DNA from 3 places in the Paenibacillus lacisediminis genome. Region 3 is predicted to be linked to each of the others. Evidence: riboswitches for the same ligand, from Rfam matches in the RefSeq annotation. Region 3 holds a riboswitch; each other region holds the start of a gene.

Region 1 (3,258 bases), on a different contig from region 3:
CGATTCTTCCTTTCGTGCATTCGGCATTTACAATGCATTTGAACCGGCTTCCGTCGTCGGACAATGGGTTGGGAATCGTTGAGCAAACCACGTTAGAGCTTGTAAATAACGGAGTGCAAAAACCTGCTGAATTGTTTAAGGAAGTGGGAGAAAGGCTGCACGAATTGGGAATGGGGGACGTGGAGTTTCGGTACCGGCTAAAAACGATGGCGGAGCTGCCGAAGCCACTTCTGGAGGCCGAGGGGCCGGATTATTTTATTGGCGGGCTTCCTTCCGCGAAAGACGGTACTGTCGCATTAACCAATTTCGGACAGGAAGTTCTATCGGGTGAAAAGGACTGGTTACAGGAAAAGGGAGTGGATGAGTGGTATGGTGGCTTGTCATTAACGAAGGATATGGGATGGCGCTGGGATCGAAGCGAGAAACGGTTAGTTCGCATTGAAAATTAATGTTAAAAGCAGGAGGAAGTAACGATGTTATTCTCATCGTAAAAAAATGAACTGTATCGGGGGGATATTTCGTATAACATCTCGTATACCCATTGCTGTACAAGTCAATATTATCTACGTGCAGCATTGTCGGTTGACAAAACTTGCTTTGCAAAGGGGAGATGGAGTAAATGTGGTTGGAGTATGCCTGGGCACTACTCATTCTTATCGGTTTGGAAGGATTGTTGTCGGCCGACAATGCGCTCGTTCTTGCGGTCATCGCGAAACATTTGCCGGACGAACAGAAGAAACGAGCGATTAACTATGGAATCATGATGGCCTTTGTCTTTCGTTTTGCCGCGTTATTTGCGATTTCCTTTATTGCTAACGTCTGGCAGGTGCAGGCGATTGGCGCGGCTTATCTCCTATACTTGGGGTTAAAGCACATCATCCAAGCGCGATTCGGCAAGAAGAATGAGGATGTGCACAAGGACACGAAACAAGAGGCGGCAGGGAAAAGTTTTTGGCCTACAGTAGGAAAAATTGCGCTGGCAGACCTTGCCTTTGCGATCGATTCCATCCTGGCTGCGGTGGCGCTTGCGCTAGGGCTGCCTGACTCGCCGCTTGGCGATTTCGGGGGGATGGACGCGGGGCAATTTATCGTTGTATTGCTCGGCGGAATTGCAGGCCTGATCTTAATTAAATTTGCAGCTACTTGGTTTGTAAAACTGCTAGCCCAACGTCCGGCGCTTGAGACGACGGCTTATGCGATCGTTGCCTGGGTTGGAGTAAAGCTCGCCGTCATCACCCTTGCCCATGAGGATATTGGGGTTTTGGATCCTCATTTCCCCCATAGCACGGTCTGGACGATTGTCTTCTACGCTGTCTTGGTGGCGATCGCCCTAATTGGGTGGTTTGCACCCAGCAACAAACCGTCTAAGGCAGGTAATGCCTAACGGGCATTCGCCGATGGGAAGTATCTCGTTGACAAAATATATCACTGCGAGTAATATTGAAAAATATTTAAATGGGTTGTTACAATGAAAAAATTAAATAGTTAGCAAGCTATGATTGCTATGGATCGTACTATAGCAGGAGCAGCTTCTGGAGAGACCGCGGGAATTCCGCGGCGCCGAAGGGTTCACAATCTCAGGCAAAAGGACAGAAGAGTACTAAATATCTATTTGTTATTCGAAAATAGTTGATAACAAAACTTATTTATTATTCTTATGACCAGGAGATTGGAGCGCATCCAGTCTCTTTTTTTATTGGCGTTAATCATTGTTCAACTTTTCACGTTTAAGGGGGAGTTTGGTTTGGCACAACAAGAATTAAAGAGGGATTTAGAAAATCGGCATGTTCAACTCATTGCTATTGGCGGTACCATTGGTACGGGATTGTTTCTGGGATCGGGCAAAGCCATTCAACTGGCAGGTCCGTCCATTATTTTTGCTTATTTCATCGTGGGGATCGCCATATTTTTTGTGATGAGGGCGCTAGGAGAACTCCTGCTGTCCAAAGCAGGTTATCAATCTTTTACGGATATTGCCGAAGACTATCTTGGGCCGCGGGCCGCTTTTGTAACGGGATGGACCTATTGGTTTTGCTGGATCATGACAGCTATGGCCGATGTGATCGCGGTTGGGGTGTATGTTCAATATTGGTTTGATATTCCGCAATGGGTGCCTGAAATCATCTGCTTAATTATTTTATTGGGGCTCAATCTGTTAACTGTAAAAAATTTTGGCGAATTGGAGTTTTGGTTTGCTTTAATTAAGGTAGTGACGATTCTCGCATTAATTGCCATTGGGGTGATCTTACTGGTCATAGGATTCAAGACAGATGCAGGAATGGTTACGGTCAAAAACATTTGGGGACATGGGGGCATATTTCCAAACGGAGTTCCGGGTTTCTTGCTTTCCTTCCAAATGGTTGTGTTTGCCTTTGTTGGCGTGGAGTTGGTGGGGGTATCGGCCGCGGAAACATCCAATCCGGAAAAAAACATCCCCTCGGCGATTAATAAAATTCCGCTTAGAATTTTATTTTTCTACGTTGGCGCGATTATTGCCCTATTGTGCATTAACCCCTGGACGGAACTAAGTCCGGCAGAAAGCCCTTTTGTTAAAACGTTTAGTTTGGTCGGGATTCCGATTGCTGCGGGAATTATTAACTTTGTTGTATTAACTTCAGCCGCTTCCGCTTGCAACAGCGGGATGTTTTCAACAAGCCGAATTTTATATAATTTAAGCAAGAATAACCAGGCTTCGTCCCATTTTGCCAAGCTGAATAAAAATCATGTGCCCAGAAATGGGCTATTGATCTCCACACTCGTCTTGTCCGGGGGAGCTCTATTGAGCAAGCTTATTCCGGAGCAGGCGTTTGGCGTCGTGACCACTATTAGCGCCATTTGTTTTATTTGGGTTTGGGGTGTGGTTCTCGTTTGTCACATCAAGTATAAAAAGACGCAGCCAGAGTTGCAGGCAAAATCGAAATTTAAAGCACCATTTACCCCCTTTGTTAATTATGCAGTTCTGACGTTGTTTGCTATAATTCTTATAATTATGCTGGTTGCCAAAGAAACACGCATGGCCTTATTATTGACACCCTTATGGTTTATTCTGCTGTTTGCATTGCATTATTCGAATCGAAGAAAAGCGGGTAAATAATCATAAACAGTGTCATTCCAGAATCATTAATAATTGGGGAGAACAAGATGAAGACGATCACGGTGCAAAGTCTTGCGGAAACGTTTCATATGGAAGTGCTAGCCGGGGCCGGCCGTATGGACCGTGTGATTACCCGTCCACGGGCGCATAGACCTGGGTTGGAG
Region 2 (3,258 bases), on a different contig from region 3:
AATTTTGCGGCCGGTAGGCGTTTGGGCCAGGCCGCCCTGGGCCGTTTCCCGATGCCGGCTGGGCATCGCGGAGCCGACCTCCAGCATGACGTCGATGACCTCGTCGGACGGAATCGCGCTGCGCACGCCGGCAAGCGCCATATCGGCGGCCGCGAGCGCATTTACCGCCCCGAAGCCGTTGCGGACGATGCAGGGGATTTCCACCAGGCCGCCAACCGGATCGCAGATCAGGCCCAGCGTATTTTTCAGCGCCAAGCCGACGGCGTGCACCGCCTGCTCCGGCGTTCCCCCGCGCAGCTCAACCATCGCGCCCGCCGCCATGCCGATCGCGGAGCCGATTTCCGCCTGGCATCCGCCTTCCGCGCCGGAGATAAACGAATTGTTGGCGATCACGTACCCGATCGCCCCGGCGCAGAACAAACCGCGCACAAGCTGCTCATCCTCCCAGCCGAAGCGCTCCTGGGCGCTGACGAACACCCCCGGAATGATGCCGCAGGAACCGGCCGTTGGGGTGGCCACGATCCGCCCCATCGAAGCGTTAACCTCGGAAACCGCCAAAGCGTAAGCCATCGCCTGGCAGGCGATGTCCCCCACGGCGGGCTCCCCGTTGCCGCGGTATTCGTTTACCCTTTTGGCATCGCCGCCCGTCAGCCCGCTCGTTGAGGTGATTTGCTCCGTCAAACCTTTGCGCACGGCCTCTTTCATTATTTGATAATACTCGGCCATCGCTGCCATGATTTCCGCTTCGCTCTGGCCGCTTTCCGCCGCCTGATCCTGCAGCATGACTTGCGAAATCGTCAGGGACTCCTTGTCGCACAAAGCGACGAGCTCCCGCAAATTCCGAAAACGCATGTTTACCTACTCCTTCACTTTATGTTAAATCGATGTAAGCCACCCGGCTTACGTGCGGAAGCTTTTTAACCTCATCAATAAGAGTGCCCGGAATCGCGCCATCCGCTTCGACGACGGTCAGGGCTTCTTCGGTCCTTCCTTTCCGGTCGGTAATGATATAGCCGATGTTCACGTCCTCCCGGCTGAATAGCGCGGTGATGCCGGCCAACATGCCTTGGCGGTCGGCATGCTCAATCACAAGCGTCGGCAGTTCGCCCGAACACTTGACCTCAAACCCGTTGATGCCCTGAATCGCAATGTTCCCGCCGCCGATCGACGCCCCCGTCACCTCGGCCTTGCCGTTTCCGGCGGTGAGCGCGATTTTTACCGTATTGGGATGGGTCCCCGGCTGAACACCGGTTGTAAAATCAAGCTTCATCCCCATTTCTTCCGCGTTTTGCAGCGAGTTCCGGATGCGCTCGTCATCCGTGCGGTAATCCAAAATTCCGCCGACGATGGCCAGGTCCGTGCCGTGCCCCTGATACGTTTCCGCAAACGAGCCGTAGAAACAAATCCGCGCTTCGTAAGGCGCCTCTCCCAACAGTTGCCGCGCAAAACGCCCAATCCGCACCGCCCCCGCGGTATGGGAGCTGGACGGCCCGATCATCGCCGGACCAATAATCGAAAATACATTTTTAAACCGCATGGTCATCTTCCCCGTTCCCCAAATCTTTGTTTTCACCATTTTGCAAAAATCTTACTTTCAGTTTTCCCTAACATGACAGTCCTCAACGTTAAAAAGGACAGAAAAAAGGCCTGCTGCCTTCTCTCTGTCCCCGTTACCTGAGAGTTTAATGTGTCCGTGAGCCGGAAACACGTACCCCTTGGGTGGCTTTCGCTCTCTCCAGAGTCGCGTCAGGCCATGGTCCTTGTACCTGAGAGATTCAAAGCCGCCCCGCATGGCCGGCTATTTGCTCCTTCGGTGCCGCCTTTCCCAAGCGGACTCTCCCATGACCCTCATTCGCTCCTTATCATTTTGTAATTAATGTAAAACGAAAAACACTATATGTCAATATATCTAACATACATTTTCAACTAAACGCCAAATAATATAGTAAAATATTCCTATTTTTCTATGAAAATATGTATATTCTCGCAAAATCCTACTTGTACATTTTCATTTTCAAAGATATACTATTTCCAAAACAAACCATTATTTACCTATTTTTATTTTTTATTGAAAATAACCTACTTTTCCTATCGATTTTATAATTCGACCAACCTCAACATCATCGGTAGTTCAACGAAAGCCTGAATTTATCGCCGATACCTCACCGTTTTCCGCTTCACGTTTTGGTTATGTCCTATTCGGCCTGTGTTATAAACCGGGCCCAAACGCCAAATTTCTACTGCCCGCTACCCGAAGTGACTCTCTTTCCCAACTCAGAGATTTGTTCATGTTAATTTTTCTCCCATAAAAGGAGGTGATGCTTGGAATTACGTAGATATCATTCGTTTTTTTTCGCAAAGTCGCTCAGGTCGTGTCCGGTTTTAACTGACAGCCAGCAATTCTCCGGGCTGCCACAAGAGGATTTCTCGAAAGAACCATTAACCTAGTAAAGGGAGTGAAGAAGTTGATCCGATTCAAAAGATTCCGTAAAAATTTCTCACTCGGTATGTCGATCCTCCTTGTGCTTACTTTTGTTCCTGTGACCTATGCCGAAACCAACGGCGCTGCGGCCAAAACCAGTCTAAAATCCAGCGCGCCGCACATCGCCGAAGCCAAGATCGATGGCAAACTGACGACGCAGTTCAAGCAGGACGATTACGTGACTTATCTCGTTAAATTAAAAGAACAAACCGATACAGCCTCGGTTTCCAAGCTGGCCCTGCAAAAAGCCGCAACCGAAAAAGCGACGCCTTCGGCCGCTAAAATGTCGGCCCGGACTTCCGTCATCAGCGCCCTGCGTGAAACGGCTTCACGCACCCAGGTCAGCCTGGATAACTATTTGAGTCAGGAGCAAAAGTCCGGAGAGGTTAAGGATTATAAAAGCTACTTTATCGTAAACGCCATGGCGGTGACAAGCACAAAAGAGGTGCTTGACCAAGTCGCCCTGTTTCCTGAAGTAGAAAAGATTCTCCCCAACGAAGAACGGTTTCTGGATAAGGTGGAAATCGACAAGCAGGAGGCGGCGGCCGGTCAAGGGACACCCATCAAGGATGCCGTGGCCGATAACGCCGGGGCGGCAGCTGTCAAGCCGAGCAGCGTCGAATGGAACATCGCCCAGGTCAACGCCCCCGAGGTCTGGGCCCAAGGCATTGACGGAAGCGGGATCGTCGTCGCCAACCTCGACTCCGGCGTAGAATACACCCATCCGGCTTTGCGCGCTAAATGGCGCGGGTTCGATGCTTCCGGGAACATCGTCG
Region 3 (3,258 bases):
CTTGTTCGGTCAGCGGCAAATAACGGTGTTTTAGCATAGGTTTTCTCGTTCTCCTTTCACGGCTTGGCGAGTGCGTTTCGGCGATAAAATGGCAGGGGGACGACTTGGGCTTTCAGCCGTTTGCCGCGGATTTCCACCTCGAGTATGGTGCCGGCCGCCGCGTGGGCGCTGGCGATCAGTACCAGTCCGAGGCTTTTTTTGAGCGTCGGCGCTTGCGTGCCTGTGGTTACTTCGCCGATTGGGCCCTCGATGCCAGGCGCAAAAACCGGATAATGCGTGCGCGGGATGCCCCGGTCGATCATCTCCAGACCGGCGAGCCGCTGCGGAACGCCTTCTTCACGCTGCTGGAGCAGCGCCTCGCGCCCGATAAACGAGCCAGAGTCCCATTTCACGAACCGGCCGAGGCCGGCTTCCAGCGGCGAAATACGCTGCGACAGCTCCTGCCCGTAGAGGGGGAGGCCGGCTTCAAAACGCAGCGTATCCCGGGCGCCGAGCCCCGCCGGCACGAGCCCGTGGGCCTCGCCGGCTCGCATCAGCGCGTCCCAAAGGGCCGGAGCGTCTTCCGCAGCCGCATAAAGCTCATACCCGTCCTCGCCGGTATAGCCGGTGCGCGAGAGCAGCGTTTTAATGCCGCTGACCCGGGCCTCAGGATAAAACGTGAAGGGGCGCAAAGCGCCGGGATCATGTCCTTCGCACAGCGGGGAGAGGATGGAGGCGGCCAGCGGCCCCTGGACCGCCAGCAGCGCCGTGGCTGCGGAAACGTTGCGCAGGCTGACGCCTTCGGCGGGCAGATGCCGCCGCAGCCATTCCCAATCCTTGTCGATGTTTGCGGCGTTGACGACAAGCATGTATTTGCCTTCGTCCCGTTTATACACCAGCAGATCGTCGACGACACCGCCGTCCGGATAACAGAGCAGGGTGTATTGAGCTTTTCCCGGCCCCAGCAGGCTCACGTCGTTCGTCGTCATCCGCTGCAAAAAACTTTCCGCTCCGGGACCCTCGGCGTAAAACTCGCCCATATGCGATACGTCAAACAAGCCGGCCCGCTCGCGCACGGCCTCGTGCTCCTTTTGAATGCCGCTGAACTGCACCGGCAGCTCCCAGCCGCCGAAATCGATGCAGCGCACGCCTTCATATCGGCCGTAACAAGAGTATAACGGCGTTCGTTGCAGTAGGGGTTCGGACATCTCATCACCTCGTTTGGCCGTAGTGGGCCGTATTTTTACCTGCGCATATCATGAAAAAAATAAAAAGACAGGCCAAGAAATTCCGACTGGCAACGAATCGGATATTTCCGGCTCTGTCCTTTGTACCTGAGAGTTACCCTGCTGCAAAACACCAGGCATCTTGCTCCCCGGCATTTTAAAGAAGAAGCAGGTTTCCCCTTGGGTGATCCGCCTTTAAACCCTAAAAGACGAATTCTCTCCAGAGACGCGTCCGGCAGAAGTCCTTTTGCCTGAGAGATTCACCGCTTCCGTGCGGCTTGCTCCTTCGGCGTTACAATTTGCTGGAATTGTAATCTCTCCCTCTGCCTTCAACCGCTGATTACATCTACATTAATACTCAAAACCGCGAAATATGTCAATAAACTTATCATAAAAATATAAATTTTATTTTGGTTTTGTATACTGCAACGCTTTCATTTTTGCAAATCTATAAATTATGTTAGTAATATTGACATCTTGACTGGGTTGGAATAATCTGAACGAGAAATATCCGGAAAGAGGAGGAATGAGCTTGTCTGCTAATATTAGGGAAAATCTATGGTATAGCGACGAACATGAATGGGTGCTGGATTTGGGGGATGGAACGGCAAAAATCGGCATTTCCGACGTAGCCCAGCATCGCTTGGGCGATATCGTGTTTGTGGAGCTGCCGGACCTTGGAACGGAAGTGGAAGCACAGGACGGGATCGGCACGATCGAATCGGTCAAAACGGTGGCGGATTTGTTTACGCCGGTCAGCGGAACGGTGCTGGAGATTAACAACGAGCTGGAAACGGCGCCCGAGCTGGTGAATGAAGAACCTTACGACGGGGGCTGGATGGTGCGGATTCAACTCCATGAAGACCCCGCCGCCGCTTTTTCCAAATTGATGGATGCTAAAGCTTATGCGGAGTTTCTCGAAAGATAGAGGGCCTGTGACAGGCAAAAATAACCTCGCGTCAGCGATGAGGATGCGGCTTGCTTATCGCATTGCGTATTTTTGCTTTGCTGGCCGCGAGGTTGCTTGGTCCGGTCATTTACGTTTGGGCGGAAGCAGGAGGGAGCGGTAAATCGCCTCGAACATAAATTCGAAGGCCTCCAGGCGGGATACGGCATCGAATGCGGTGGAGCCCCATGCGTAGATGCCATGGCCCCGCAGCAATAAGCCGGGAACGCGGGTGTCGAGCGCGGCGGGAATCCGCCCCGCTATCTCGGCGATGTCGGCGTAATTCGGCACGACCGGGATGCGGACAGCGGCGTCCTCCTCCCAGATGCCCAGCGCTTTGATCAGCTCGTTGCCCTGTATTTGGACGAATCCTTCGTCGCCGAAATATTCGCTGAGCACATTGTTAAACACGGTGTGCACGTGGAGAATCGCGCCGCAGCCGGTCATCCGGTAGATTTTCGCGTGAATCGGCACATCTTCGCCGGGCGTCAGTTTTGTGGCTTCACTTGGCGTACCAGCGGCGTCCACAAACAGAAACTCCTCGGCCGGAAGCTTCGTTTGGCCCTTCATGCCCGACGTCACCGCGAAGTGATAATTGCCCGGCGCGAAGCCGCCGACCCGAACGGACAAGCTGCCGCTCAAGCCCGGAAGCCAGCCGCGGGCGGCAAGCCGTTCCTTGACGCCGCGCAGTTCGCTGAGCGCAGCTTGTTTTTCTTCCAACGGAATGTCCGAAAAATTCATGTTGGCCGTCCTCCTTCGTGCTTCACCCAAAATAATGGCTTACAGAAGCGACTTTCGAACCGCCTCGCCCATTTCCAAAGACCGCTCGGCGGCCCGGTGCACCGCGGCTTTCACGTTTGGCCGGAAGCCGGCCGCTTCGAGCACCTCCAGCGCCGCTTGGGTCGAGCCGTTTGGCGAGGTGATGTCGGCCCGGAGCTTGGCCGGATTTTCGCCGGTTTCCTTCATCATCAGGGCGGCGCCAAGCACCGTTTGCACCGTCAGCTCACGCGCCTGATCGGGGGAAAGACCGCCTTCCATACCCGCTTCGATCATCGCTTCCATCATGTAATAAATATATGCGGGCCCGCTGCCGGAAACACCGGTCAG

The links. Region 3 has a riboswitch for glycine ahead of gcvT (glycine cleavage system aminomethyltransferase GcvT). Riboswitches for the same ligand answer to the same signal wherever they lie in the genome.
Region 1: another riboswitch for glycine. It lies ahead of ACLD72_RS28390 (amino acid permease); the one in region 3 lies ahead of gcvT (glycine cleavage system aminomethyltransferase GcvT).
Region 2: another riboswitch for glycine. It lies ahead of sdaAB (L-serine ammonia-lyase, iron-sulfur-dependent subunit beta); the one in region 3 lies ahead of gcvT (glycine cleavage system aminomethyltransferase GcvT).

The regions. Positions count from the first base shown of each region.
Region 1 covers NZ_JBKIAX020000022.1:34,084-37,341, forward strand. Annotated here, with positions in the region: gene ACLD72_RS28380 (DUF1835 domain-containing protein) at 1-449, shown strand, start outside; gene ACLD72_RS28385 (TerC family protein) at 620-1,384, shown strand; glycine riboswitch at 1,523-1,603, shown strand; gene ACLD72_RS28390 (amino acid permease) at 1,745-3,094, shown strand; gene hprK (HPr(Ser) kinase/phosphatase) at 3,142-3,258, shown strand, end outside.
Region 2 covers NZ_JBKIAX020000004.1:490,475-493,732, forward strand. Annotated here, with positions in the region: gene sdaAA (L-serine ammonia-lyase, iron-sulfur-dependent, subunit alpha) at 1-852, opposite strand, end outside; gene sdaAB (L-serine ammonia-lyase, iron-sulfur-dependent subunit beta) at 872-1,537, opposite strand; glycine riboswitch at 1,745-1,852, opposite strand; gene ACLD72_RS10990 (S8 family serine peptidase) at 2,466-3,258, shown strand, end outside.
Region 3 covers NZ_JBKIAX020000021.1:52,961-56,218, reverse strand. Annotated here, with positions in the region: gene gcvPA (aminomethyl-transferring glycine dehydrogenase subunit GcvPA) at 1-37, opposite strand, end outside; gene gcvT (glycine cleavage system aminomethyltransferase GcvT) at 57-1,187, opposite strand; glycine riboswitch at 1,292-1,434, opposite strand; glycine riboswitch at 1,435-1,538, opposite strand; gene gcvH (glycine cleavage system protein GcvH) at 1,738-2,133, shown strand; gene mtnB (methylthioribulose 1-phosphate dehydratase) at 2,239-2,892, opposite strand; gene proC (pyrroline-5-carboxylate reductase) at 2,932-3,258, opposite strand, start outside.